One region of the Zooshikella ganghwensis genome, then DNA from elsewhere that is predicted to be linked to it. Evidence: predicted binding sites of a transcription regulator. Region 1 holds the regulator's gene; the other holds the start of a gene.
What was found. Region 1 encodes PhoB, which activates phosphate uptake and scavenging genes when phosphate is short. Its sites were predicted from a motif close to TGTCATANNNNTGTCANA; they were not measured.
Positions count from the first base shown of each region.

Region 2: the regulator PhoB is predicted to act here: its motif matches at 13,463-13,480, upstream of KHS79_RS14150 (PA3496 family putative envelope integrity protein).

Region 1 covers NZ_JAEVHG010000004.1:23,236-38,817, reverse strand. Annotated here, with positions in the region: gene recG (ATP-dependent DNA helicase RecG) at 1-1,901, shown strand, start outside; gene KHS79_RS07955 (serine protease) at 2,298-3,686, shown strand; gene KHS79_RS07950 (HDOD domain-containing protein) at 3,895-5,277, shown strand; gene KHS79_RS07945 (helicase) at 5,278-5,646, opposite strand; gene KHS79_RS07940 (HU family DNA-binding protein) at 5,653-5,928, opposite strand; gene KHS79_RS07935 (FAD-dependent oxidoreductase) at 6,011-7,135, opposite strand; gene KHS79_RS07930 (rubredoxin) at 7,189-7,365, opposite strand; gene KHS79_RS07925 (chorismate--pyruvate lyase family protein) at 7,552-8,196, shown strand; gene ubiA (4-hydroxybenzoate octaprenyltransferase) at 8,209-9,078, shown strand; gene phoB (phosphate regulon transcriptional regulator PhoB) at 9,212-9,901, shown strand; gene phoR (phosphate regulon sensor histidine kinase PhoR) at 9,922-11,208, shown strand; gene KHS79_RS07905 (UbiA family prenyltransferase) at 11,888-12,820, shown strand; gene KHS79_RS07900 (hydroxymethylglutaryl-CoA reductase) at 13,161-15,582, shown strand, end outside.
Region 2 covers NZ_JAEVHG010000009.1:155,571-171,152, reverse strand. Annotated here, with positions in the region: gene KHS79_RS14210 (glycoside hydrolase family 15 protein) at 1-1,739, shown strand, start outside; gene KHS79_RS14205 (RDD family protein) at 2,011-2,535, opposite strand; tRNA gene KHS79_RS14200 (tRNA-Gly) at 2,677-2,750, shown strand; gene KHS79_RS14195 (MaoC family dehydratase) at 3,091-3,570, shown strand; gene phaZ (poly(3-hydroxyalkanoate) depolymerase) at 3,629-4,534, opposite strand; gene KHS79_RS14185 (alpha/beta fold hydrolase) at 4,543-6,351, opposite strand; gene KHS79_RS14180 (phasin family protein) at 6,740-7,204, shown strand; gene KHS79_RS14175 (TetR/AcrR family transcriptional regulator) at 7,271-7,912, opposite strand; gene KHS79_RS14170 (polyhydroxyalkanoic acid system family protein) at 8,048-8,329, opposite strand; gene KHS79_RS14165 (TRAP transporter substrate-binding protein) at 8,446-9,555, opposite strand; gene uvrD (DNA helicase II) at 10,048-12,222, opposite strand; gene KHS79_RS14155 (MurR/RpiR family transcriptional regulator) at 12,534-13,391, shown strand; gene KHS79_RS14150 (PA3496 family putative envelope integrity protein) at 13,538-13,720, shown strand; gene KHS79_RS14145 (DUF4123 domain-containing protein) at 13,799-14,671, opposite strand; gene KHS79_RS14140 (U32 family peptidase) at 15,302-15,582, opposite strand, start outside.

The sequences.
Region 1 (15,582 bases):
GCACCATCCAAAGTGCGCATTTAACACCCGGTAAGCGTCGAAGTTTAATTGTAAAAATAAAGGATGATTCTGGCTGCAGTCTACAGCTTCGCTTCTTTCATTTTGCTGCTGCTCAAAAACAGCAGTTTCAATCAGGCCGGCTTATGCAGTGTTTTGGAGAAGTTCGACGTGGACAACACGGGTTAGAATTAATCCATCCTGAATATGAATTTATTAATACATCTACCGCCTCACTCTCTCCCTCTGCGAACATGGCAGCATTAACACCCGTTTACCCGGCAACAGAGGGGTTAACGCAAAAAAAAATACGTCAGTATTGTCAGCAAGCACTCAAATACCTACCACAACTTAAAGAGTTATTACCTGATGAAGCGGTTCTCCCTCCTCAGCTAATGCCTTTGAGCCAAGCAATAACAGTGCTGCACAACCCACCACCGTCCACCAATATCAGTCAACTTGAACAAGGTAGTCATCCAGCTCAACAGCGCTTATGCCTAGAAGAGCTGTTGGCTCACCATTTGAATTTATTGAAATTACGTTTTACTAAACGACAATTTAAAAGTTCACCATTGCCCGCCGATACCCAGTATATTCCAGGCTTTTTAAGCTGCCTGCCCTTTGCACTGACCCAAGCTCAACAGAAAGTATATGATGAAATAGCCACTGATTTGGCTCACCATCACCCTATGTTGCGTTTAGTGCAAGGTGATGTTGGATCAGGCAAAACAGTAGTCGCAGCACTTGCAGCGTTACATGCCATCGCCAATGGTCAACAAGCTGCCATTATGGCTCCTACAGAAATACTGGCTGAGCAGCATCTGGAAAACTTCTCGAACTGGTTCACGCCACTTGGTATCAGCGTCTGTTGGCTTACTGGAAAAATGTCTACTAAAGAGCGAAACACTGCACTTGAAGCCATTCAATCTGGTCAAGCACAACTGGTGGTAGGCACACATGCACTTTTTCAAGAGCATGTTTTATTTCATCAGCTGGCACTGGTTATTATTGATGAACAACATCGCTTTGGTGTTCATCAACGTTTAGCCTTGACGCAAAAAGGCGAAAGTAATCAGTATACTCCTCACCAGCTTATTATGACTGCAACCCCCATTCCCAGAACCCTCGCTATGAGTGCTTATGCTGATTTAAATTGCTCTGTCATTGATGAATTGCCCCCAGGTAGAACGCCCGTCAATACTGTCGCGATACCTGATACTCGTAGACCCATGGTTATACAACGAGTGCAGCATGCAATCCAAGAAGGACGACAGGTTTACTGGGTTTGCACGTTGATCGAAACGTCTGAGGCAATAGAAAGTCAAGCGGCAGAAGAAACGGCTGAGCTTCTTAAAGAACAATTACCAGGAATTCGGGTTGGATTAATTCATGGCCGAATGAAAGCCAATGAAAAGGCCGCGGTAATGGCAGCATTTAAAGAGGGTAACCTTGATTTATTAGTCGCCACAACTGTTATAGAAGTCGGTGTTAATGTTCCCAACGCCAGCTTAATGATTATTGAAAACCCAGAACGTTTAGGGCTTGCCCAACTACATCAATTACGTGGCCGCGTTGGCCGTGGCTCAGTTGCCAGTCATTGTGTGTTGTTGTACCACCACCCTCTATCACATCAAAGTCGTGAACGTTTAAGTATTATGCGCGAAACCAATGATGGCTTTTTAATTTCCGAAAAAGACTTACAGTTAAGAGGTCCCGGAGAAGTATTGGGTACACGTCAAACAGGTGTCGCCAACTTAAAAATTGCTGATATTCTGCGTGACCAAGCACTATTACCCACAGTGCAACACATCGCCCAATTATTATTAACTCATTATCCTGAGCGCGTCGATACCATTATTGAGCGCTGGTTAGATCAAGAAGTAATAAACTACGCAAGGGTATAAATCAGGTTACATATAAGTTGCATATAAATAAAATGTCGCGAAGAGTATACCGGGATAAAAACCACATAATAAAATTCTACTCTTATACATATCTACTATGAGAGCAAACTAAAAAAACAAAATTAACCTCGCCTTTATTAAAAATATTCTTCTTTGGTGTAACAGTTACTATTTTCTCACTTTAAATAAAATTAATCTAAAAAAACAAATTAATTATAAGTACCAACAATACTCTTTGTATTTTCACCAAATTATTGTGACTTTATTCCGGTAATAGTGTTACCGGTAAATATATGGACACCTTTAAAAAAGCACATTTATAAAGGAATCCACATTACAAAGAGTAAACACCCAATTTGAAAAGCGAGATTTACACCCATTAACAGGGCTTAGCCAATGAAAGATAAGTCACCCCCTATAAAGACAATTCAACTGTCCTTATCCACATTATTTATTGCAGTAGCAAGTGTCGTTCATGCCGCACCCGAACAGCTTGTTATCAATCCCAACTACCAACAGGCAAAAAATTCAAAACCGACACAGGAAATAGTCGGTGGACGAGAGTCAAATTTTGCAGAACGAAAATTTATGGCATGGCTTGGTGGTTGTGGTGGCAGCATTCTTAACAAGGAATGGGTTCTAACTGCAGCCCACTGTAAGGGAGTCAGAAACGTAACAGTGGGACGCTTTGACCGAACCAATAGTCGGCAAGGTGAAGTTATTCCTATTGAGCGGTTTATTTCACATCCTAGATATAACAGTCGCTCATCAGATAATGACATTGCATTAGTAAAATTAAGTCGCCCTATCAAAGCTGATGTCAGCACAATAAAGCTTGCTGATACTAATATCCATCATTCAGCAGCACAACCAGGTGCAACTTCTACTGTTGCTGGCTGGGGTAGCACACAAGCAAACTTCAGAAGAGCACTTCCGAACAAGTTACGCGAGGTTGATGTACCGATTGTCTCTCAACAAGAATGTCAGCAGGCTTATTATGGACTGACAGATAACATGGTTTGTGCGGGCTATCGCCAGGGTGGAAAAGACTCATGTCAAGGTGATAGCGGCGGACCACTTTTTGTGAAATGGTATAACACCTTATACCAAGTTGGCGTTGTTAGCTTTGGTTCTGGCTGTGCTCGTCCAGGCTACCCTGGCGTTTATACCAAAGTCGCGAATTATAATGACTGGATTAAAAAATACGTTGATCTGGATACTAACCCTAACCCAGATCCAGGTACACCTGATCCGAGTGATCCTGACGACCCTAACAAGCCAGATCCTAACGATCCAAGTGACCCTAATGACCCTGATGGTCCTGGCTGGCCCGATCCAAACGATCCTGATTCGCCGGACCCAAATGATCCAAGTGACCCCAACGATCCTGATGGGCCTGACTGGCCAGATCCTAATGATCCAAGTGACCCCAACGATCCTGATGGGCCAGGTTGGCCAGATGACCCTAATGATCCAGACATCCCAGTGCCACCGCAACCACCTGGTGATGGCGATGGTGATGACCCAGATATCCCTGTACCACCGCAACCACCCGGTGATGGCGATGATGATGACCCAGGTATCCCAGTGCCACCACAACCACCCGGTGATGGCGATGATGATGACCCAAGCATCCCAGTGCCACCACAACCACCCGGTGATGGCGATGATGATGACCCAGGCATCCCAGTGCCACCACAACCACCCGGTGACGGTGATGATCCAGACTGGCCAGATTCAGATGATGACTTGCCACCACCACCTCCCCCTCCATCCTACTTTTAAACTTATCCCCAGAGTTTTACTCTGGGGTTTCTGTTTTTAATTTTTTTCTACTTTTTAAGTAACAGAGCATTCAATTATTTTTTTCCGCTTATTTATTGTTGAATGCAAAATGGTTTCATAGTTTTTTGCCATTCTTTACTACGACCAGTAGCTCTTTGACTACACTAATTGAAAGATTTAATCGTTTAGTCGGAAAGGTACTAGTCCAATGCCTATTCCTGAGCAAGTACAAAAATTGCTGGAAAGCGAGCATATTTCATATGGTATTACAGGACATGAGCAAATTATGAGGCCAGCTAACACCCTACCACCAAACGTCGCTGTGTCAGTTGTGTTAGAGGATAATGAGGGGAAATTACAACTTATCTTTCCTCATGATCACCTCATTGACTTAAACACTTTAAATGAGCGCTTAGGTCGAAACCTCACAGCTATTGCTCCGGAAAATCTACAGCATATTTTGCAAAGCCAAGGGGTTGATGCGCTGCCCGGTATTCCACAGCTCACTGGATTTCCAACCATTGTTGATGATCGTTTATTTGACCATAATGAGCTTTACTTAGAGTCAGGTCAGTTAGGCCACTTTATCAAGATAAGAATGGCGGATTTCAAGCAAATTTTGCAAAACGCCACGCCAATGCAGGTAACAGAAAAAATTCCAAACCGGCCACTTACTACAGATACAAATACTGATGTTAAAGAATTAACCTTAGCTGTAGAAAACTTTACCTCTCTTCGAATAAAGCAAAGACTAGAGCAAACCATTGAAATTCCACCTCTACCAGAAACAGCACAACGTATTATTCAACTTCGTGTTGATCCAAATGCAGCTGTGAAAGATCTTGTTGACATTGTGGAACGTGATCCCAGCCTGGCAGCCCAAGTCGTAAGCTGGGCCTCTTCTCCTTACTATGCGGCCCCTGGTCGAGTACGCTCCATCGAAGATGCTATTGTCAGAGTACTGGGTTTTGACTTGGTGATTAACCTGGCAATTGGCCTATCGTTGGGTAAAGCTTTACAACCCCCTAAAGATCACCCCCATGGCTTCACGCCGTATTGGCACCAGGCTGCTTTTACTGCCACATCGGTCGAATCCTTAGTACGCCAAATTCCGTTAAAAAAACGTCCTGAACTCGGACTCTCTTATCTATGTGGATTACTCCATAATTTTGGTTATTTAGTGTTAGCTTATGTTTTTCCACCTTATTTTTCGCTTATTTGCCGCCATATAGAAGCGAATCCACATATTAACCATGTTGATATTGAACGGCATATTATTGGTGTATCTCGTGACCAGATTGGCGGTTGGTTAATGCAAATATGGGATATGCCTGAAGAGGTTTGCACAGCCATTCGCTACCAGAATGAGGCTGAGTATTCTGGTACTCATCAAGAATATCCACACTTATTAAATATTACTGGCCGACTATTGCGTCAGCACGGCATTGGTGATGCGCCTGACGAAGGCATTATTCCTCAATTATATGAGTATTTAGAGTTAAACCCTGCAAATGCAGCTAATGCTGTTGCATCAATTGTTGAGTGCGAAAGCGAAATCGAACAACTCAGTCAATTTTTTAAATCAGCGTAATTATCGAGGTAACCAGTATTTAGCAATCCCTTGAAACCACATTACTTGGCTTAGATCACCCGTCACAATTAATTGCTTTTCTTGAATGGCTTGCATAAAAGCAAGCTGAGCGTTTTTTGCAGTTAATACCGCAAGCCCCGTTCCTGCATCTTTGAAAGAAATGGCGAAGTCATGCTGATCGGCTACGCCTGACCGGCTCAAAATTTTCTGATTTTCTATAATAAAGTGACGAGCAACACGCCGATCATCTGTCTGAAATTGCACCGTTAATTGTTTATCATCTAATTTTTTTCGTAATTTTTCATTGCGTTTACTGGCTCGTCCCATCAATAATCCCATAACCCATAACAACAATTTCAGCTTTATCATCTTACTTCACCCATTCACTATTTCTTTTAGTTTTTTACCTGCTTTAAAACTCACAGTATTGGTTGCTGGAATTTCTTTTGGCTGTCCTGTTTGCGGGTTTTTGCCTATCCGTGCCTTTCGATGTTGCCTGGAAAAAGTACCAAAGCCAATGAGCACAACATCACCCTCACGACTGAGTGCCAATTGTATTTCATCCAGTATTGCAGTTAATACATGAGAAGCTTGTTCCTTCGTCATTGATGCATGATCAGCAATTGCAGAAATTAATTCTGGCTTATGCACACTCTGTCCCTCATAATTTTTTTATAAGTATTATTTATTTTTTGATACCGGCCTTTTGCTAATGCCCTTTTGATAGCACCCATTAGTTTATTGTTAACTGTTTATTTAACGCATATTTTTCTTTCACATAGCGTCCTGTTAACGCATACCCGAATAGTTTTTCATCCTTAACAAAACACGCCCTAACATCTAAACCTTCGGCATGAATCTGCCATTGCCCAGTACATCCTCGAGGTGGTGGACAAACCACAACAGGGCAAATAGGCGTTTTAACACCCACGGGCATAGGTCCATAACGTAATGGCGTAGGATGCCCTGCTAAAGTACGTGCTAATGTTTTGGCACATGCCATAAGCGGCATGACATACAACAGGACATGTCCTTCTACTTCTGCACAGTCTCCCAAAGCAAATACATCAGGTGCAGAAGTTTCCAATAAATGATTAACTTGAATACCCTCATTAACCTCAAGCCCGGCTTCAAGCGCCATTGTGATGTGAGGTTTGATACCTATTGCTGATAACACCACATCCGTATGAATAAGCTTGCCATTGGTCAGGGTCAGTTCCAGTCCGTTCTCTATACGGTTTACTTCTTCTAAACCAACGCCAAAATGAAAGCGTACACCAAGTGTTTGCAAACAACTTTGCAACGGTGCAGCCACATCAGCTGGTAACAACTTAGGCATTAAGCTATGGCTTTGAGAGATCAACTCCACATGATGTTCAGCCGCTATCAAATCATTGGCAAACTCGCAGCCCACTAAACCACTACCAATGATAGCAACACGTTTTTTACCTGATACTGCCTTGCGAAAAATCTCATAAGACTGCAAGTTGTTAACAGAGTATATCTCCTCCGTACCGTCACCTTGAACATCAAGCTGGAGTACATCGGCACCCCACGCTAAAACAAGCTGGCGATAACGAAGTTCGTCATTGCCTATCTTGATCAGGTGATGCTGAGGATCAATTGCAGTCACACGGGTATTTGTCAGGATAGTGGCATTTAACTGCTCGGCCATTTCCTGAGCATCTGCCGTATCAATTTGTTTTCGGCTCATACCAATAGACAGCATTGGCTTAGAGTAATAACGACCATCATCAGTCGTGATCAATGTAAGCGGTGAATATGAATCATGCTTTCTATATTCTTTTGCAAGGGTATAACCCGCTAACCCAGTACCAATTATAATGAGGGGTTCCATGACACACATGACCTGTTGCTTTATAAATTTTTAAAGTCAAACTCAGTCCAACATTATTCAAGAAGAATCATTTCAAAGTCTTGTTTGCATACACCACAATCAGGACAAATCCATTCTTCAGGTACATCTTCCCAGCGGGTTCCAGGGGGAATGTCATCATCAGGCCAGCCATCAGCTTCATCATAGATAAAGCCACAGACTGTACACTGCCACTTACGAAATGCTTCCATGCTCACTCGATTTCCTCACTAAACCATTATTGATGGCTAATGCCAGCATAACGTATGGTGTATAGTGGTTCCATACGCAACACATGACTCTGTTGTCATGCTATTGACCATCACTAACATGAAAGTTATTTTTCTGTTGTTTGCACCTTGCAACATCAAACCGTTTCAAGCATCCTGCTGTGAATTATGAACCTTAACCGCTATTCCAACATGCAGCTTTTCAGTGAACACTGCTGGCAGCCTACCCATAAGTGGCCTGCTCACGATCCGTTATGCCCTCACCTTAAACACTGGCTGACTCACCCAGGCTCATTAACAGAACAATTAGCAAAACACTTCAATAGCAAGGTATCTGTTCACCTGCATAGACAACAATGGCTCACAGCAACTAAAGAAGAGCAACAGTATTTGGGTATTACCCCAGATACGTTAACCAACATCCGTGAAATTACACTGTTTGTCAGACAGCAACCTTGCATACTGGCAAGGACTGTCATTCCCAAAGAAACACTGAGTGGTAATTACCAGGACTTGCTTACTATCAAAGAGCAGCCCCTTGGCCATTTTTTATTTGGTAATGCCAACATTATACGCTTACCACAATTTGAGCTGACAACATTAAAAACCGCTGATTTACCTATTCAGCACGACTTACCGTTACCTTCAGAACAAGTGTGGGGACGACGATCCAGATTTTTATTGAGTCAAAAGCCACTCATGATCACTGAATATTTTTTACCCTTTTTGCTTCACAGCATCGAAAACGAACAAATTGGCAAGCCAGCTGCAAGTGATATACTTACCACCTCATCGCCTTCAAACGACCATTAAAACAACGTCAATATGCGTGTAATCCAGCAACAATGGCCCCGCCTATGGGCTTACAGTCAGCTCATGCGGCTCAACCGCCCGATTGGTACCTACCTTTTACTTTGGCCGACCCTTTGGAGCCTCTGGATTGCTGCACAGGGATTACCCAATACAAGCCTGATCATTATATTTTCATTAGGTGTTTTTTTAATGCGCAGTGCAGGCTGTGTTATTAATGACTTCGCTGACCGTCACTTTGATGGGCATGTTAAACGAACACAACTACGCCCATTAATTACAGGTAAAGCCTCAGCGAAAGAAGCAATTTGGCTATTTTTTGTTTTAGTACTATTTTCTTTTCTGCTGGTTCTGCAAACGAACACTTATACTGTACTGCTATCTTTTGGTGCACTTGCACTTGCAACCTGCTACCCCTTCATGAAGCGTTATACACACTTCCCACAAGTTGTGTTGGGAGCAGCGTTCTCTTGGAGTATTCCAATGACATTTTCCGCACAGACCGGAGAGCTATCAGTGACTACCTGGTTACTTTATGCCGCGAATTTGTCATGGACAGTAGCCTATGATACCCAGTACGCTATGGTTGATCGTGATGATGATTTGCAAATTGGCATCAAGTCCACTGCAATTTTATTTGGCCAGGCGGATAACCTGATAATTGCTATTTTACAGCTACTTGCATTACTGTTGATGGTGATTGTAGGCATTATCCAACAGCTTGACTGGCCATTCTATACTGGTCTAATTGCTGCAAGTTTGCTATTTATTTACCAGCACTATTTGACACATGGACGTAACAGAGAGCGTTGTTTTCTTGCGTTCTTGAATAATCACTGGGTCGGATTACTCATTTTCCTGGGCACTATGACTGCTTTTTGGTAACAGTTAGGACCATTTGGCATATCTGCTAAATGCCTAAAAGGTTTCAATCAATAGCCTTTTATTTGTCATTTAATTGTAACAAACAGTCTGTGTAATGAGTTGCTGACCCGTAGAGCGAAGAGAAGGCTTGAACATGGTTGGCAAAAAAATACTTATTGTTGATGATGAAGCCCCAATCAGGGAAATGATTGCAGTCGCCCTCGAAATGGCTGGCTATGAATGTCTGGAAGCAGACAATACACAAGATGCGCACGGTATTATCATTGACAAAAAGCCAGACCTCATTCTGCTGGACTGGATGTTACCAGGTACTAGCGGAATAGAATTGGCTCGGCGCTTACGAAGGGACGAAATGACGGCTGGCATTCCTATCATTATGCTAACCGCGAAAGGAGAAGAAGATAACAAAATACAAGGTCTAGAGGTTGGGGCAGATGATTACATCACTAAGCCTTTCTCACCACGTGAACTCGTCGCTCGCCTAAAAGCAGTTTTACGTCGTTCAGGCGCTCAAGAACCACAAGAGCCCATACGCGTTGAAGGACTTGAACTTGATCCTGTCAGTCATCGAGTGACCATCAATGGCAAGCCTACTGATATGGGTCCCACTGAATACCGCCTGCTCCAATTTTTTATGACTCATCAAGAACGTGCCTATACCCGCAGTCAACTGCTTGACCAAGTCTGGGGTGGCAATGTGTATGTTGAGGAACGTACTGTTGATGTCCATATCCGCCGCCTGCGTAAAGCTCTAGGCAATGGCCATGACCGCTTGATTCAAACGGTGCGTGGCACAGGTTATCGTTTTTCCACCAAAGGTTAGTCAGCAAAGATTGGAAAACCATGCCACAACGATTGTTTTTTGGGGCAGTCATTGTAGTCATCTTTGGGCTTGCCATTGATGAGCTTGCTTGGACCCTAGTTGTAGCCTTAAGTAGTTACCTCTTCTGGACCTTGTTACAGGTTTATAAATTAAACCACTGGCTTCAGGAAAGTGAGCTCACCAATAATGAACCTCCAGAAAGTCGTGGTATCTGGGGCGATATTTTTGATGCTATTTACCGGCTACAACGAAGTCATCAAAAGTCCCGTGCGCGCTTACAAGCAGTGATTGACAGAGTCCAAGACTCAACAGCAGCACTATCAGATGCTGTAGTGATGATTGACAGCCATGGCAACTTAGAGTGGTGGAACCATGCTGCGGAAAAGCTATTAGGATTTCGCTCACCTGTAGATCGAGGTCAGCTCATCACGAACCTAATACGTGATCCTGCCTTTGGTAAATACTTTGAAGAAAAGCGCTATGCAGATCCGTTAGAAATACCCTCGCCCATCACTGAGCAAATCCATTTGCTCTTTACCATTACACTGTTTGGTCGAAATGATCGTTTACTGTTAGCTCGTGATATCACACGCCTGCATAACCTTGAGCAAATGCGCAAAGACTTTGTCGCTAATGTATCCCATGAATTACGTACACCACTAACCGTTATCCGCGGTTATTTGGAAACTTTTGCCGATAATGCTGACAGTCTTCCCGAGCGCTGGCTTCGTGCAATTCAGCAAATGCAACAGCAGTCTGATCGAATGGAAAACCTGGTAAGTGATTTACTGCTGTTATCACGCTTGGAAACCAGCGATAAAATCAGTGATCCACAAGAAGTTAATATAGCAACACTGCTCACTAACATCATTAATGATGCCAAAGCACTTAGTGGGGAAAAGCAACATAGAATTAGTTTTGTCTGTAGCCCAAATGCAATTTTAATGGGATACGAACGTGAGCTACACAGTGCGTTTTCAAATTTAATTTTCAATGCCGTTAAATACACACCAGCCAAAGGTGCTATTGATGTTCACTGGTGGGAAGACGAAAAAGGTGCTCACTTGTCAGTGATGGATGATGGTGTTGGTATCGACCCTAAGCATATTCCTCGTTTGACTGAACGCTTTTATCGAGCCGATGCCAGTCGCTCTAAGATGACGGGAGGAACTGGACTGGGACTCGCTATCGTTAAACATGTTCTATTGCGACATTATGGTCATCTTGAAATCATCAGTGAATTAGGTAAAGGTAGTACATTTACCTGTCATTTTACCCCTCAGCTCTTGATGGAAAATGCAGCATAATTATCTCTTATCTGCACTCAAACTCACTTCCCTTACTTGTTAGACAATCATTTAGTCAAATCATCACTGCTTTATGAAAAATACCCACAACGAAGTATTTTTGATGGGTCCAACCTGACCTATTAAATTCTGTACAATGCTTATACTCTCCATAAAATTCAGGATCCAAAAAAATTTCAGATAATTACATACAAGAGCTTTGTCTAACAAAATAATTAACACAAAAAAAACAATAACAAACATGTTGTATACATTTTAAATATTCATATAATGAGAATTGGATCTTAAGTCATAATATGTTGATCAGGGTTGTACTTTAGTATCATCATTTAGCCGTATTGATGCATCGCCAGTGTGATAAGTATTTTCGCTCATCACTCTTCAAGACCATTATTGTGTATAACACAACTTAAACTAGCTTAGGGTAAGCCGAAAATATATAAGACAATAATATCAGTAAACGTGAATATGGTTTATTGTCATATAAAAAATATTAGGGGTGAAGAGCGCTGACAACAAACCCTAAAAATGGTTCGTGAAGGGTATATGATAAAAATAAGCTTTGGGCAACGTACTCAAATAGCTTTATAAAATAAAAGGCACTCGAGGAGGGGGACACATGCTGAAACAACAGGAGTAATCTCCATTCATTTATCGTAGGGAAACAGGAGATCTTTACATGGCACAGGCAAGCACACTTTCTCATGACTCTCCTTTGGTTTATCGAATACATGCCTGGGCAAAAGAGCGCTTTCCATTAGCCAACGCCTTATTAGCAATTTCACTCTACCTGGCAGTCTCAGCCATTGTCAAACACAGCTCATCTGACGCAATACCAATATGGCATGATATAGCCAACTGTTTTGCCGCTGTAAGTATTTTTTTATTATTGCGTATTTTAGATGAACATAAAGATTATAAAATAGATAACGCATTTCACGCCGAGCGAGTTCTTCAACAAGGGTATATTCGCCTATCTCACCTAAAAGTGATTGGTATTATTGCTTTCGCTATTACAGGTTTATCAAGCTTATCTGTTGAAAATAATACTGTATACACTTTACAGTCATGGTTATTAATGCTTGGTTGGCTAACCCTCATGACGTTTGAATTTTTTAGTTCAAAGTGGCTAAATCAGCATCTCCTTAGCTATAGTTTTTCTCATATGTTAATTATGCCACTTATTGGCTTGTGGTTTTACTTTCTAGCAGGCCATAACAGCATCAACATAAATTTAATTTTACTTATTATGCTCTTCTTTTTCTTCGCAGGTTTTGCATTCGAATTTGTTCGCAAAATAAAACCTGATGAAGAAGAGAGTGAAAATATTCCGACTTATTCATCAGTGCTCGGTATACCACGCGCGCTCACCCTGGTTGTCTGTTGCGTATTTTCAGTCAGCCTCTTTGCTATGCTGTTAATTTATTATTTCTTAACAAGCAGTTGGTGGCTTTATACTATTATTACTAGCACCTTGTTACTAAGCTTATGGTTTCTTACTCGCTTTTTAAACTCACCTAGTATTCAAGCACGTCGATACAATGAAGCTACCGTAGGTATTCATATCCTCTGTACTTTATGGATGATTATAATTTCAAGCCTGATTGGTTAACTTAATAATATATTAACAGGTAACCTCAGCAATTAACTATACAACAAGCTATATACATTAAATAAGCTTTGTAATAGTACTATGCGAAACCATGAGATGCTGACATATACCCAAAACGAAGGGTTTTTAGGGGCGTCCATCGAGTGATGAAACCCCATGAGCCTATATTAATAGGTGATTGGGGTGAGGATTGAAGATAACAAAACCTAGAAATCATTCGTGAAGGGTATAATCATGCATAATCTACAATTACAAGCGCATTAAGTTACACCAAAACCATATAGCTTTTTGTCAAAAAAATAATTTCTTGAAACAGGGTATAAATAGCAGGAAAGGATGTATGACTGCCCCCAAAATTGTAATACCAAAAACGACAGACGAAGCTTTATCGCTATCAGGTACTGATTCATTAGAACGAATTCCTGCTCGTGGTCGTTACAGTGAAGAAGCAAGACAAACTCGTTTAGATTTCCTGAGAGAAAAATCGGGGCAGTTACTTAGTGGTGTAGACAAAACCTCCTTAAGAGCTGATCAATTACGATTTAATATTGAAAATTTTGTTGGCTCTGTAGAAGTTCCCATAGGGCTTGCAGGCCCACTTTTATTTAATGGACAGCATGTAACCGGCACTATTTACACTCCACTAGCAACCACAGAAGGCGCTCTTGTTGCCTCCGCAACTCGCGGTGCTACCGCACTATCTAAAAGTGGCGGTGTGAATACTGCAGTATTGTCACAACGAATGATCCGTACACCTTTTTTTAAGTTTGACTGTCTGGCAAGTGCCTTACATTTTTCAGAATGGCTAAGAAAACACTTTATTACCATTAAGGAAAAAACACGACAACGCTCTCGACATGCTGAATTAATAGAACTAAAACCTTTAATTCTCGGGCGTATGATTCATTTAAATTTTATTTACCAAACTGGTGACGCCTCTGGGCAAAATATGACAACCAGTTGTACTTGGCATGCATGTCAATGGATTTTGCAAGAATATCAACAACGCCATACAATCGAACAGTTTTTTATTGAAGCCAATTTGGCCAGTGATAAAAAAACATCTTATCAAAGCTTTTTATCTGGACGCGGTACCCGTGTTATTGCTGAAGCCCATATTCCAGAAAATATCTTACAGCAAATATTAAAAGTTTCTGCCAAAGAATTAGTTTCAGCTTATCAAGCAGGTATCACAGGCAGTATTCAAGCAGGTATTCCAGGCGTTAATGCCAACGTAGCCAATATCATTGCCGCTATTTTTACTGCAACAGGGCAAGATATAGCGTGCGTTCATGAGTCTAGTCTGGCTCATTTTCATATTGAACAAACGGAACAAGGAATCTATGCCTGTCTATTACTACCCGGTTTAGTGGTAGGTACTGTCGGAGGTGGTACAGGTCTTCCTCAGCAGCAAGAGTGTCTTGCATTACTGAACTGTGCTGGAAGCCATCGTTCAGCCCGCTTTGCAGAAATTATCGCAGGCTTTTGTTTATCACTGGATTTATCCACCCTATCAGCCATTGCCAGCGGTCAATTTGCTGCAGCCCACGACCGTTTAGGTAGAAACCGCCCAATAAAATTTTTACGTAAAGAAGAGCTAACGCCTGCATTTTTTCAAGAACACATGGGAGAACGCTTTAACACTCTGGAGCATATAGAAATTAGCGAAGCTCCCTGTCATGCAGAAAGTATCGTTTGCCGGTTAACGGCAGAACATACCACCAAGTTTCTGGGCTTATTACCTGCCAAGCTGTACTTCCAGCACCAGCATCAACCACTCCAGGTTATGTTAAAAATTAAGCCTACTGATGAAGAGGCGATTCATACACTGCGCACCCTCGCTCAGTTCTGTGACCCACGCTTAGCAGAAGAAATCAAACGTGCTGGCGGCACAACTTTTTTCAAAGGCTGCCATCAACGGGAGATGCAGCTTTATCAGCTGAACGACTCTCGTTTTACAAGTATTGCTCCCCAGTGCTTTGGCCAGTACCAAAACCAGTCACGAGAAATTTTCTTATTAGCACTGGAGTGGCTGGATTCATTAACACTGATGAATACGGTTGATGATCTGGCAGGCTGGCATGAGTCGCATATTATGGCAGCAATCACAGGCATAGCTGAGTTTCATAGCTTGTTTTTGGGGCAAGAGCGACAGGTTTTTGATCAGTTCAATATCTGCTCAATGAACCAGACAACAATGGTACAGCTTCAGCCCCTATGGCGTTTGCTGCAAAACCATGGTCTTAGCGAGTTTCCTGAATGGTTTTCTGAACAAGACCAGCAACAACTGCAGCTTATTCTGGAAAACCTGCCTATGTGGTGGGGTATTCTGGACCGACAACCAAAAACGCTTATCCATGGCGACTTTAACCCGCGTAATTTGGCGTTTCGCCAAACCAGTAACCAGCTAAAGCTATGCGCCTGGGACTGGGAGTTAGCCACCTGGCATTTACCGCAACGTGACTGCGTTGAGCTATTAGCATTTACTTTAAAACCTGAGCAAGTAACCCCCGCTTATTTATCCAAATTCAGCGAGTACCACCGACAGCAATTAGCAAAAGCAGCAAACACTTCTTTGGACAAAACTCAGTGGCATATGGGCTTTCACTACAGCCTATTGGACTTTACTGTTAACCGCCTTGCTCATTACTGGCTGGCAAATACCCTGCAAGATTACCCATTCATGGCCCGCCTGACAGCAACAACCTTAGCCATGATCAATGCCCTGGAGTCCACTACCACTCAACTTGGGGGGCAGCATC
Region 2 (15,582 bases), on a different contig from region 1:
CTATTGCGATCGGGTTTGCCGAAGATAAAGCTAAGGCCCAACAAACAGCCAATAATAGCCTCAAAAAATCGTTTGATACTGCACTTTCTCTCTATAATCAACAATGGAATAACTATTGTAATGGTTTAGAGGACTTAAGCTCAGAGTCCTTTGATAATGGCGCGCTCTATTATGCTTCAGCCATGGTACTTAAAGCTCATGAGGATAAAACCTACAATGGTGCAATGATCGCGTCTTTAAGCGTGCCTTGGGGTCAAAGCCAGTTTGATAAAGATTCCGGAGATCAACGAGGTATCCTGCCCGGCTCTAGTGCTGACGGATATAAAGATGGTCCTATTGGCTATCATGTCGTTTGGCCCAGAGATTTATATCAGGTTGCCACCGCTTTTCTTGCAGCAGGAGATCAACATACGGCAAAAGAAGCACTTAGTTACTTAAAAGAAGTTCAATTCAAAGCCGAAGATGGTAACTGGCAACTATGTGGCAACTCCGTCAGCAAAAAAGGCTCGTTCCCACAAAATTTCTGGCTTTCTGGGCAAGCTCACTGGCAAGGTATGCAGCTCGATGAAACTGCAATGCCCATTGTCTTAGCTTGGCGTTTATGGAAAGAAGGGGTGATAAGTCCAGCAAGTTATTACAGCTCATTTGTAAAACCTGCAGCCGACTTTGTCGCCAAAGTGGGTCCATGGACAGATCAAGAAAGATGGGAAGAAGCAAGTGGCATATCGCCTTCAACCATCTCTGCAGCAATTGCAGGTTTAATCGCAGCCGCTGATTTTGCTGACCACCAAGGTGATAAAGAAGCAGCCCGTTCCTATCGTTTAAAAGCAGACTTATGGGCTGATGGCATTGCAGACTGGTCATTTACTCACCAAGGTGAATTAGGTGATGGTCAGTACTATCAACGCACTGAAGGTGCTGAGTATTGTCACTCAAGTTATAACCCTGATGATGATAGTATCTTATATATCGCTAATGGTGGTGGTCAGCACTTAGAGCGTAATGTAATGGATGGCGGCTTTATTGAACTTGTGCGCTTTGGCGTCAAAAGTCCTTTCGATACGTCGATAACCAAAACACTTGAAAACTACGAGCAAGCAATCAAGGTTGAGACACCAAATGGCCCTGGTTTTTACCGATACAATCATGATGGTTATGGAGAAAAGCTAGGTGGTAGTGATTATACCGGACAAGGAAAAGGGCGTTTATGGCCACTACTAACAGGTGAACGCGCACACCTGGAAATAGCGAAAAAACAGAATATTGATCGTTATATTCACGCTATGGAAAAATTTGCAAATGAAGGCAATATGCTTCCAGAACAAGTCTGGGATAAAGCTGAAGGGCCATACCAATTTGGTGAAGGCACAGGTGGTGCTACACCACTGGCTTGGTCACATGCTGAGTATATAAAACTGTTAAAATCAAAACGTGAGCAACGCATTATTGATACACCAGATATTGTTGCAGAACGTTATCAAGGTTGTATGACAACAGTTAATGTACATTATGACGCTGGTTGGGGAAACTCTATAGCCATTAGGGGTGAAGCAGAATTGCTAAACTGGAAAGAAGGCGCACCAGCTCGCTGGACTGAGGGCAATGTATGGCGCTTAACACTGCCACAGCAAACATCATCATTTAAAATGAAAGCATTAATTAACGATAAGACTTGGCAGAAGCAAGAAAACTTTACGGTTAAACCCTGTAAAGACAACCATTTTTGGCCACGTTTTTAATATACTCTTCGCGAATGATTTTTTAGGCTTTGTTACCATCGCTTTTGACCACTAAGGATGGTGGGAATGCAGTTTATGCAGGAGCATTTAACTGCCACCCCAGTCATTTAGTTTATCTAAACTCCTGGGGTTTCATCGATCGGTAGCCTCGCCTAAATAACCCTTCGCTGTGAGTATATACCACTTTATTTTAACACCTAAAAATGGGTACAGCATAGTGCTCATTTTTTATCGACACAACCCAACTAAAGTTGGGTTGTTTACTTTAAGATTAAGCTTTTTTACCTACTTTTATGACTTTTGTACCTGCAATAAAATCATGGAGACAACGCTTTTCTTTATTAAAAATAAAAAGTGGATTGATAAACGCAGCAATCATGCCAACGTAAGGTATCATTAAGACAATCCATAGCGGTAAATAGCGTAGCGCTAACACATTACCTAAGCCTAGAATCGTGTTATTTCTATATGATACGATTGAAATTCCAAGAATTTTTTTCCCTATTGTTTGACCACTTTTTGCTAGAAAGTACCCATGCAAAATAATAAAAAGCACGAGGCTGAATAGCATCGCCATTGACTGACTCGTAAAGCTAGGTTGTTGCCCACTCAATGCTCCATCAAAATAACCGGCAGCATGCAACACAGGCATACTGATTATATTTAGAATAAACGCATCAATGAGCGAAGCTCCCAATCGACTCCAACGACTTGCAAGTTCACCATCTTCTGGCATAGGCGTTGCTGCTGCCAAATCTGAAGAGGGTGTTTGATATACATTATGACTATCTGACATACTACTATTCACCTTAAACGCTCATAAATAATAAAATTGATTTTAGCGCCATATTTTATGTATTTTACAATACAGTGAACACGAACTGTATCTATTGCTCTTACGTATTTATAGTTACTATAATAGTAGGCGAAGCATACAGCGGGTGTAGTTCAATGGTAGAACATCAGCTTCCCAAGCTGAATACGTGGGTTCGATTCCCATCACCCGCTCCAAATATACCCTTCACGAATGATCTCTAGGTTTTGTTATCTTCACTCCTCACCCCATTCACCTATTAATATAGGCTCATGGGGCTTCGTCACTCGATGGCCGCACCTAAAAACCATTCGTATTGAGTATAAAAGCCGTTATTCATTTCTTTGTTTTCCACTGCCCTGTCATCTTTTTGTTACATAGCCGATTCAAGATTATATTATGACAAACAGACACTGTGTAACTTGACCCATTACACAGAGGTTATTCATAGCATAATATAATTGTCTTTATACACACAGAATCAAGGGTATAAGTATTCTTAGTACACCAAAACGATAACTAGGATGGTTAATCAATATGGCAAATAATGCAGAGTTAGCACTGGAAATACTAAAAGGATATCTTAATCAGCCAGAAGGAACAGGCAAGTGGTTAACTATTGATCAAGAAAGAATCAATCAGTTTGCTGATGCAACATTAGACCACCAGTTTATTCATACTGATCCAGAAAAAGCGGCTAAGCTTTCCCCCTTTAAAACAACTATCGCTCATGGTTACTTGACACTGTCATTAATACCACACTTGACGGAATCAATTACAGCACCTTACCAAGAAGCATTCAAAAATTTAAAAATGATGGTTAATTATGGGTTGGACAAGCTTCGATTTATGAATCCAGTGCCCGTAAACGCTAAAATTCGAGCTCAAAGATCCTTACTGGAAGCTGAGCTAAAAGATGAACGTACACTACAAATAAAACAGTTAGTAACCGTTGAAATTGAAGGCCAATCCAAACCTGCCTGTGTTGCTGAAGTTTTAGTGCGCTTAATCTACTAAGAAAAAAGTATCAAAGGTCACATTTCACATTATGAAAATGGAGTGTGGCCTCAACAGTTTACTCAATAACTTCATTACTCAAATCAAGAGAAACCGTTTCCAACGGAAGAGGACTGGTTAATCGCCGTTTATTGTCCGTTAAAAAGTCTCTGACAATAGGCGCAATCTCTTTAGTTTTTGTCAACAAGAATAAGTGCCCGCACCGTATTACGCGAAGTTCAGCATTAGGAATTCGTTTTGCCATAAGTTTGGCATTAGCGATTGGAATAATAGGATCATCATCTCCGGCTAAAATCAACGTAGGTTGTTGAATATTATGAAGCCAGTGAAAACTAGTCCAACCCGCTCCCGCTAATAGCTGATAATAATAACCTAGCCCACTAGGCGAACGGATTTTTAATGAGTGCTTTTTAATTAAATTATCATTTCGTCGAAACGCACCACCATAAATAGAAGCTGCAATACGCTGCATATAACTTGGTTGCACATATCGCCTTGGACTTGCCAACTTTAAAAGCACGGAGAGTTTCGCAGGCACTGCAACTGAGCCCATAGAGGTTGCAGCCAAAATAAGACGCCGGCATCGGTATGGGTGATCATAGGCAAACTGTTGTGCAAGCGCACCTCCCCAGGAAACGCCTAAAACATTAACTTGTCCATAATTCAGTTCATCTAACATTTTCCCAATAAGCCGAGATAGCCCAGAGAAACGATAGGGTAAAGTTGGTGTAGATGATCCACCCGTACCAGGAGCGTCGAATGCAATAATCTCAACACCTTGCAATTCATCAGCAAAGGGCTTTATAAGCTCAAGATTAGCTCCAATACCATTGAAAACTAATAATGGCAATATTGGTTCATTACCAGGCCTAATAGCTGCACGTATTACCTGGCCGTTAATATTCAGTGTTTTAAAGCGAACCCGCATGGGTTCGCGAATATTGGTTGAAAATGTTGTTTCCAATGGATCACCTAATCATGTACATATAAACCAGGTGCTGGTTCTAGAGGAGGATGTTGTTCATTACCCAAACTCACTGGTGCTTCTTTTTCTTCACCAGAATGAGCAATGATCCATTTTTGCCAGTGTTCCCACCAGCTACCATTATTGCGTGTTGCACCCTGATACCACTCACTTGGATCTTCTACATGTGCTTTATTTGTAAAAAAGTGTGCCTTTGGATTCCCTGGAGGATTAAGAATACTTTGGATATGTCCACTGTTACTCAAAATAAACTCACACTGACCTCCCAATAACAGTGTAGACCGATAACAAGCATCCCACAGCGTAATATGGTCAGTTAATCCGGCAACCGCAAATACATCTTGTTTCAAGGCTTTAGCATCAACTGGCTGGCCAGCAATTTTTAAGGTGTTAGGATGCATCAAGCTATTTTCTTTATAAATATCAATAAATTCTGCATGGAGTTTAGCAGGAAGTCTAGTGGTGTCATTATTCCAATATAAAATATCAAATGCTGGGGGTTCTTTCCCTAGTAAATAATTATTAACCCAGTAATTCCAAATTAAATCAGTCGGTCTCATCCAAGCAAACGCACGAGCCATATCTCGGCCTTCCAACACACCTTTTGCAGCAGAAGTTTGCTTAGCTGTTTCTAGTGTTTTTTCAGTAACAAAGAGCGCTATATCAGAATTAACCTGTGTATCAATTATACTCACCAACTGGGTAATTGAGTTTATTATTGGCTTATCCAGACTTTGCAAATAGCTGGACAGCAGTACTGAAGTTAATCCCCCTGAACATGCACCTAAAATGTTAATATTATCAACTTCTGCAATATCGTGAATAACATGAACTGCCTCACTTAATCCAAGTATATATTGGTCTAGTCCCCAGTTCCTATGCTCTGGAGTTGGATTTCGCCAGCTAACAATAAATACCTGTAGACCAATGGAGGTACAGAACCGAATAAAGCTTTTTTCTGGACTTAAATCAAAAGCATAAAACTTATTGATTTGTGGTGGTATTATAAACAGAGGAATTTTAAACACTTTTTCTGTTGTCGGCTTATACTGAATAAGCTCTAAAATATCACACCTAAAAACCACATTTCCTTCTGAAGTCGCTATATTTTTTCCGACTGAAAATGCCGACTTATCAACCTGTGCTGGCATCCCCCCATTATGACGAATGTCATCAAGTAAGTGTAACAAGCCTTTTTCCAGGCTCATCCCTCCCGTTTCAAAAAAGCGCTTAATGACAGCTGGATTTACTAATGTATTTGAAGGGGCAACAGCTTCAGCAAATAAAGAAATAATAAATTTAGCTCGACGACTATCATCATTATCAAACTCTGCATCGTCAACCCAGTCGTTAAGGTGTTTATGCCATGCAAAATAGGCCTGCATATAACGACGGTAAATTGGGTTTTCAAACCAGGTAGGGTCACTAAAACGACGATCATTTCGTTTTGGTAAAAACTCTGAGGTACCCAATATCACTTGAGACATATCTTTACCAAATTCAAATAACTGCTTAAATCCAGCCGTTGGATGAGAAACAGCTTGTTTGACAATCGTCCCTGCTGTAGAAAATAAATCTTTACTATGTAACCTTACAATGGGAGTTCCCATTGCAGCACTATCAGGATTCGACCGCCCATTCGTCTTGCTGGGCTGATGCTCGGCCCCTAACTCTCTCTGCAATGCTTTTTTCAACCGTTCAGCTGCTCTTCGATCTGTTTTCTCTAACCGCTGAATAGTCTCTCTTAATACTTCTATACGTTGGCTAATGTCATTTATCGCAGCTTCATTTTTCATGAATATATATTTCCCTGTGCTGTGTTTACCAACCATGGCTTTATTACATTTTTGTTAAAGCCAATCATCTCAAAAGTATCAAATTTTGATGACAGAATAATGGTTTTATAAACTTTAACTATATAAATCAAGTGATTTATATGGCGTATATCAAACTAACACAACACATTCACTACTTATAGAAGACTTATAATAATGACTGCAAAAGAGCAATTAAGAGTGAATTTAATGTTCCTTTCTGACTATTGTAATTGGCAAATTTAGTATGTTCATTCTAATTTTCATTGCTATAGTCGAGCTATTGATGAATGATAAACAGTAGAAGTTTTATTATACCCCCGAAACACATCGCAAAGGGTTACCCTACCCAAGCAACGAGGACGCTACCATGTCAGACACAAAAAAAACTGATAAATCAACTGATAAAGAAAAATCTTTACTTACAGGCATTCGTGATTCTGCCCATAAAATCTGGCTAGCAGGGCTTGGCGCTTATGCTCAGTATGAAAAGCTTGGCCAGGAAGGTATTCGTTTATTTGAAAATCTGGTAAAAGATGGTGAAGAAGTACAAGCTCGAACCCAGCATAAAGTAGACGAAGTAAAGGAAAAAATAAAATCTAAAACAACTGACCGCCTGGAAAGCAGAATAAAACAGTTGCGGGATAAACTTTCAAGTGGGTCTCGTGATGAGCTCAAAGAGCTAAGTCACCAGATCGAAGAATTAAGTCAAGCTGTTAAAGCTCTAAGTTCTGACCGCACTGTGGGTAGCAAAAGCTCAGCTACATCCAGCAGCACCGGATCTACATCCAAGAGCTCAACCACATCAACAGCTAAAAAACCTGCTGCTGTATAGTGTAAAAACATCTTATAATAAACCCTTCGTGCAGTATAGTATTTCACGAAGGGTAAAAGGTTGGCTTTAGATCGGAAAGTTTACTGTTGACTTATAAATTTGACTTCTTTTTTCTAAAATTTCTTGTTGATCATCAGTCATATAAGGCTTAACTAAACAAATAACTTGATAAATTCCCTGGTTGATATAACGAGTGTCGTATCCTTTCTTAGTACGCATAACCTCGTAATTCAGCCAAAAAGTTGCAACTACTGTTGCATTATCAGCTAATACCCCAATCTCATCATCCGTTGCTACTAAATATGATGCATCTCTCAAGTACTCACAAATCTCTGTAAATGTTTTTCTTTTCTTACTTAAGACACGCGTAAACCGTGGTTTTATTTTTTGATTTTTAGCTAGTAGATCTAATAAGTCTCTATATAGAAATCGATAATTATGTATAGTTTCAAAAATTAAATGCAAATATAACCAGTAATCATCAATGGCTAATGAGTGTCTACTTGGAGAGTCTAAGAGCTCTAGAATTTCACTCTCATATCTAAGATAAAGCTCAGTGATGATTTCTTCTTTTCCCTGAAAATGATAATAAAGATTACCAGGGCTAATATCCATTTCATTGGATATATCGATTGTTGTTATATTGGGTTCACCATGATGATTAAATAACGCTAAGCTAGTGACTAAAATCCGCTCCCTGGTTTTCATGTAGACGGCCTTGTTAAGTTAAGAAATCAGAGCAAATAGATTTCAATTCATGAAGGGTACAACTTACCGTTAGTATTTCCTTATACAATATCCTAGATAACGGTAAGCATATATAATGTAGAAGCGCTAAATGAGCTATGATTTTATCAATTTATCCAGACGTTGATTTATCTGCTGCTCAATTGTTCCTTTAAATGCTTTCATAATAGCATTGAGCTTTACATCAATCTCTACACGTTCTTCAGTCACCTTAATTGAACCCTGAACACCTGTTTGCTTAAAGGTTAAGTGATAATCACTATCCCATTGGCAGGTTAATCCCATAGACGACTGCATTTCATCGGCAATTTGCTGAACAGCTTGTTTCGCTTTCTCAATAGTTGTGCCATGAGTGCGTTTTATTTCAATATTAGCCATCGACCAATTAGATCCTCAAATACAACATTAACCACTTTGCATCATTCGAAGGGTATATCCTTCACTATTGATGAATATCTACAGCAAAGAATATACAAGGCTAATTCATGATTCAACTATAGCGCTCGTGTTTCGTAGTATGCTTGCTCAGAAATTTTATGATAATCCTTTACCTGTTTAGCAAACTGGGTGAATGATGTATAAATGCGTTTTGTGTAATCATTAGCTTCAGCTATCTCACTAACAACCACTTCCGACGTCTCTTTTAGCTTTTTCAGTACATCATCAGGCAATCGCAACAGGGTAACATTATACTTGCTTACTAACTGTTCTAATGCACTATTATTCCTAGCCGTGTATTCATCAAGCATGTCTTGATTAGAAGCTCGCACAGCTTGTTTGACAATTTCCTGCAAATCAGCAGGTAATGCCTCAAGTGCCTTTTTATTGAGAATGACTTCTAGCGTAGTACCTGGCTCATGCCAGCCTGGATAGTAATAATATTTAGCGGCTTTATATAAGCCAAATGCCAGGTCATTATAAGGACCTACCCATTCTGTTGCATCAATTGCACCCGTTTGTAGTGCAGTAAATAACTCCCCTCCAGGGATATTAACAGGCACCCCCCCTAGTCGTTTTAATACTTCTCCACCAAGGCCCGGTATACGCATTTTCAAGCCTTTCAAGTCTGCTGTTGACTCAATTTTTTTATTAAACCAACCCGCCATTTGTACCCCAGTATTACCTCCAGCAAAAGGCTTAAGATTGAACGGCGCATACACCTCATCCCATAGCTCCTGCCCACCTCCATAATGTAGCCAGCTATTCATCTCCTGAGCGTTAAAGCCAAACGGCACAGCTGCAAAAAATTGTGCTGCTTCAGCTTTCCCTTTCCAGTAATAGGCAGCGCCATGTCCCATTTCTGCAGTACCATTTGAAACAGCATCAAATACTTCTAGTGCAGGTACTAGTTCACCAGCCCCATATACCTTAATTTCCAGGCGCCCATTGCTCATAATTTTGACATTTTTTGCAAATCGCTCAGGTGCAGTGCCCAAGCCTGGGAAGTTTTTTGGCCAGGTTGTTACCATTTTCCAGTGTATCGTGCTTTTTTCTTCGGGCTTAACTACTTGGGTGCACTCTTTTTCAGACTGCTGAGAACAGCCCGCAACAGCAACCCCAACTGCACCTAAACTGGCTGCAGTCATAAAATCACGACGTTTCATTTTTATGACTCCCTATACTCTGCTCATTTGTACCCTTAGCTGAATGATGAGTTATTGTTATAGCTGTGAGGGTACTCAGTTTTATTTTTGCGTTTTTTTGCTATTTAGTCAGCACTGTTACTTTTATTATTGATCTACAGGCATTACTAACCTGCAAGTACTTTTAACCTACGAGACTCCTATCCCTTGGCGTCACTTCATATTAATTTACCTTGCTCAAAACAAAACAGGAAGTACACATTTCAACTTCCTGAAGGATATACCCAATGTACTGGGTATATCGAAAGATAGCTTGCTAGGGTCTGTTAATACTATTTGAATATCACCATCATAACCCTTCGGGCCGTGATTATGTTTCCACCTAGCCGTGTTACAAGTCATTTATGTAGAATGACTACCCGGCATTCATTCTGCTTTGATAGGCTAAAAATGTAACTTGCTAGGCGAAAAAATAGCCTACGGCAGTAGTAATTCAAATAGTGTAAACAGGCCCTAAATCACCTGTAGTTTTGCGTATGAAACCACCAACCACTTAACCCCTTCACGATCAAAGTTTACTTGTACACGAGCCTGTGCCCCTTGGCCTTCGTAGTTCAAAATAACACCTTCACCAAAAATACTATGCTCCACTCGTTGTCCAAGGGATAGCTCTGTATTGGGCACTGCACCTTTCATTGTTTTGCTTGTTAAAGAAACAGGACGAGAAATCTTAGTCGCCAGGCGTACTTCTTGTAGTAAGTCTTTTGGAATTTCTTTCAGGAAACGTGAGGGTCGATTCAAGTTTTCAGTACCATGCAGACGACGAGTCTCGGCATAGGTAAGATACAGTTGTTTCATTGCTCGCGTAATGCCGACATAGCACAACCGTCGCTCTTCCTCCATTCCATCAGCTGTTTCTAGTGACATAGCGTGGGGGAAAAGACCTTGTTCTAAACCTGCCATAAACACTAATGGAAACTCAAGCCCCTTGGCAGAGTGAAAGGTCATCATTTGCACACTGTCTTCATATTGTGCAGCCTGAGTTTCCCCTGCTTCTAATGCCGCATGATCAAGAAAAAGAGCAAGGGGACTTAACTCATCTTCACTATCCGGTATAGCTTCTACAGGATCAAACTCTCGGGTTGCAGTCACCAGCTCCTCTAAGTTTTCAATTCTAGCTCGACCCTTCTCACCTTTTTCTTTCCGGTGGTGTTCAATAAGCCCACTAACAGCAATCACATGATCTGTTAACTCATGTAATGGCAAGCCCCTTGTTGCCTGCTGCATTGTTTGAATCAGCGAATAAAACTGCTGGAGTGCATTGAGTGCACGGGCTGGCAACAACTTTCGTGTAATAACCTCTTGCCCTGACTGCCATAAAGGTATTTGCTGCTCTCGGGCTAAGTCGCGAAGGAGTTGGACTGTTTTTTCCCCAATGCCCCGAGCAGGAACATTAATAACCCGCTCAATAGCTGTATCATCAGCAGGGTTACTCAGCAATCGAAGATATGCAAGGGCATTTTTAATTTCAGCTCGTTCAAAGAAACGCTGGCCACCGTATATTCGGTAAGGAATACTGGAACGAAGCATTGCCTCTTCCAAAACCCGCGATTGAGCATTAGAGCGGTATAAAATTGCGATGTCTTTATAACTACCATGCTCATCAACCCAGGCTTGAATCTGCTCACTAATAAAGCGTGCTTCATCAACCTCATTATAGGCAGCATATACATTAATCTTGTCACCATCATCACCTGCCGTCCAAAGCTCCTTACCCAGGCGATCATTATTATTGGCAATCAATGCATTCGCTGCTTTCAAAATAGTATTGGTAGAACGATAGTTTTGCTCCAGACGAATGGTAACAGCGCTTGGAAAATCATTACTAAACTGTCGGATGTTTTCAATTTTCGCGCCACGCCACCCATAAATTGACTGGTCATCATCACCCACAGCCATCACACTGGCTTGCTGGCCCGCTAATACTCTAAGCCATGCATACTGCACCGCATTGGTATCCTGAAACTCATCAACAAGAATATGGGAAAAACGCTGCTGATAATGCTTAAGCAATTCCGGCTGCTTTAACCATAACTCATGGGAACGTAACAACAACTCAGCAAAATCCACCAGCCCACCGGCTTGGCATGCAGCTTCATAAGCTGTATACACTTTCAACCAGGTACGGGTTTGCAGATCACCATAGTCCTCAATATTTTCTGGACGCAGACCGTCGTCTTTTTTGCTATTAATAAACCACTGCACCTGTCGCGGGGGCCATTTGCTGTCATCTAACCCCATTTCTTTCATCAGTCGCTTTATCAAGCGAAGTTGATCATCACTGTCCATAATCTGGAATTGCTCAGGTAAACCTGCTAGCTGCCAGTGTGCTCGCAATAAACGGTGTGCAATACCATGGAAAGTACCAACCCACATGCCTCTTGCTGGAATATTCAGTAACGACTCAATACGTGAACGCATTTCGGCTGCTGCTTTATTTGTGAAAGTCACCGCTAACACGCTGTGGGCAGAAATGCCAACAGCTTGCACCAGCCAAGCAATTCGGTGTACCAATACACGAGTCTTGCCACTCCCAGCACCTGCTAACACCAATGCGGTATCTGCTGTCGTTGTTACAGCTTCACGTTGTGCGTCGTTTAAGTCATTCAGTATGTGTGAAATATCCATAAGCGGTGGAGAAAACCTTTAGCTACTTAGCTTGAATCGCCAGAAATCAGCCTATTTTGGCCTCTTTTACTCACATTGACCAGTTTCTTATGTAAAGAGTGCAGCATGACCTATAGCGTGATAATTGTCGTTTAATACAAGAATTTTGTAGTATTACTATACCCAAAACGAAGGGTTTTTAGGGGCGGCCGTCAAGCGATGAAGCCCCCGGAGCTTATATTAATAAGTGACTGGGGTGAAGAGCGCTGACAACAAACCCTAAAAATGATTCGTGAAGGGTATATACATTGTTAATAGGAATGAGTTTGATAATGCAGTCGAACAGCCTACTCAATCAAATCAGACAACAGTTTGCGGCATTAAGAAAGTCTGAGCAAAAAGTCGCTAGCTATGTGCTAAAACATCCATCTGAAGCGATCCATTTGAGTATTGCTGATCTCGCATTAGCCACAGAAGTGAGTGAGCCTACTGTTGTACGTTTCTGTAGAGCGATAGGTTGTAAAGGGTTTCAGGATTTTAAGCTACAGCTAGCCCAAAATCTGGCTCAAAACAGTAATTTTGGTGCCTATCGCATTCAGCAAACTTACACACCCGCTACATTAGAAACCGTTTTCGATAACACCATTGAAAGCCTATTAAAGGCTAAAAATACAGTTTCTGCCGCTATAGCTGAACAGGCTATTATCAGGCTGGCAAACAGTGAACGGGTTGAGTTTTACGGTTTTGGTGCATCAGGAATTGTTGCCCAAGATGCCCAACATAAGCTCTTTCGTTTAATTAAACATTGTGCGGCATATACAGACCCCCATATGCAGGCAATGTCTGCAGCCACACTGGGACCCGATGATACCGTGGTGGTTATTTCACAAACGGGGAGAACTGACGCATTACTACAAACGACACAGTTAGTAAAACAAGCATCAGCCAAAGTGATTGGTTTGTGCCCGGAACAAAGTCCTTTAGCACTCTTGGCTGACTGGGTATTAGATATTGGTATTCAAGAAGATACTGATCGCTATACACCTTTGTTATCACGTATTGCCCACTTAGTCGTCATAGATATGCTAGCAATGGGAGTTGCATTGACTAAAGAACCAGGCATTAATAACCAACTCAAGCAAATTAAAGAAAACTTAAGAAAGCTACGATTAAATAAAAAAGAGAAATAATTCACACTATTAAAATAGTTTCATAGGAAGTAGTATTAAACATTGATATTTACCACTTTTCTTCTTGAGGTTGTCACTTTAATTTCATAATTTCGTCATTTGAATATTGCATCTTACCAATAACGATACAACAGAAAGGTGCGGCTATGCGTATTGAAACAGCAGAAACTAACAATAATAATCAATTTTCAACGCAACACCCTGTTAAATCTAACCGAGAGAAATCTTCTCAGCGTTCTTTATTAGCGCGGAGGGCTATTGAAGACTACTTTGAAAACAAACGATTAAATTCGCTCATTGGTGATGACTACTGGGGAAAGAGTAATTAAAAACTAACATTAGCCATAGTACGCAAACTGAGCTAGTAACAATAGATGCCTACAGGCAACTATTGTTACGCATATTTATTAAGCAACACTATTGAGTAAAACACCTCTGTCCTTCGTACTGACTTTTTCCCAGTAATTCAAAATTGCCTGACTCAAAATAGTGCCTTCTGCACTAATAGGTGTCAAAAAGTCTACTAAACTATTAATATAACCAAACTCAATTAGCGACTGAGCATCAATCGTCGTGGCAGCTCTTTTTAATTTATTAAAAAGTTTTATTGTCTTGCTGGATTTTCCCTCATTCAGTCCATCCAGCTCATCCAATAAATTATTTTGTATCGACTGGGTTAAAGCATAAGCTAAAGCCTGGTTGATTAATATTGAAAACTGCTGCCGGCTAATAATTAATGAAGTTCTTGTTTCATAAATATCCGCATTATCACCTTCCTTAGCCAAATCAAACAGCTCATTAGTCATCAAGTCTGCACCAATGAGCCGAGAGGCAGGACCAATGAGTTGATTAAACTGGTAGCATGCCAATGTACGACTCAATAACCTTAATAAAGTTGGGTTATAATACCGGATATGTATCCAATGCTTATTAGGTAAAATAAATTCCAATACACGTTGTAAGTGTACAAAATAAGCTGCAATATCTTCTGTACAAAAAGCAAAAAAACCTAGCGGTTCCAGACATGACTTATTAAGAAGCCACTCATATAATGTGCTATCTGGCTCCAGTTTAATCAGGTAAGGTGCTTGTGCAAACAAATCTTCTGCAGGTGTCCCTCTGAATAAAGATTCACACTGAGGGTTGAAGTTATCATCAAGCTCCCATATTTTGTCAGGTAATTCAGCTTCGCAAGCTGAGTCTAATACAAAATACAGGTTATCTGCCCCCTCTTCTTTTATTGCTGCAGACATCTTATCCCGATAGGCTACGAGCAGCATTACTCCCTCCGTTGGCATTTTATGCGTGTTTGCTTTTATTTGATCATATTATCCGCAAACAGAATTTGGTTTGATCCTTTTTACTTTTCTTATTGATCTTTACTTATATACTAGCCATAACGTACTTCGTACGATCATCACCTTAGCCTAGCACAACTTATAAACTACGCCATGTCAAGTAGTGAATCTAAATCCACTTTCAAAAGCTATATGGTATCAGCTCACCCTACTCTCTACGAGAATCAAGGTTACTCATCACTGATACACAATACCTATATTTACCACTATTTTATTTAAAAAATTTTATACGACCTCGCACAAGCATAGCTAAATTTAATATATAAGACATTATACGTATATTATAAAAAACATACTACTCAGATAAGTGGTAGAATACACTGGATTAAGCAATATAAAAGTAAGCTATTAGACTACTCCAGGCTTGGACACATTACTCGCTGATTCTTCAACGCCAAAATAAAACGAATGTTTTATTTTGGCGTCCTATGATTTATTTAAAAGCCTGCTAGAAGAATAAGGTAATTGAATACCCTAAAGGAATTGCACATAAAATATGTGTGTGATGGTTAGCGATTACACTCATGCAATGTATAAATTATTGGAAATATTTTATCCAGTTACAATCAGTCCCGGCTCCCCATACCAATAACCATTGCATTCATCTTCAGCCAAATTACTTAAAGTCTCAGTACTATCAAAACGACCATTTAAAGCTTGTTGCGCAGCATTTATCACTTCTAACGTACCTTCGAGTTGAGGTGAAACCCTAACGATATCAACCCCAACGTCAGCCAAAGTATTTATTAATGGTAACAAATTACACTTTTTACCTGATAACGTTTGAATACCATTGAGTGTAAATAACTGGTCTTTTTCTCTGGTTTGAACGC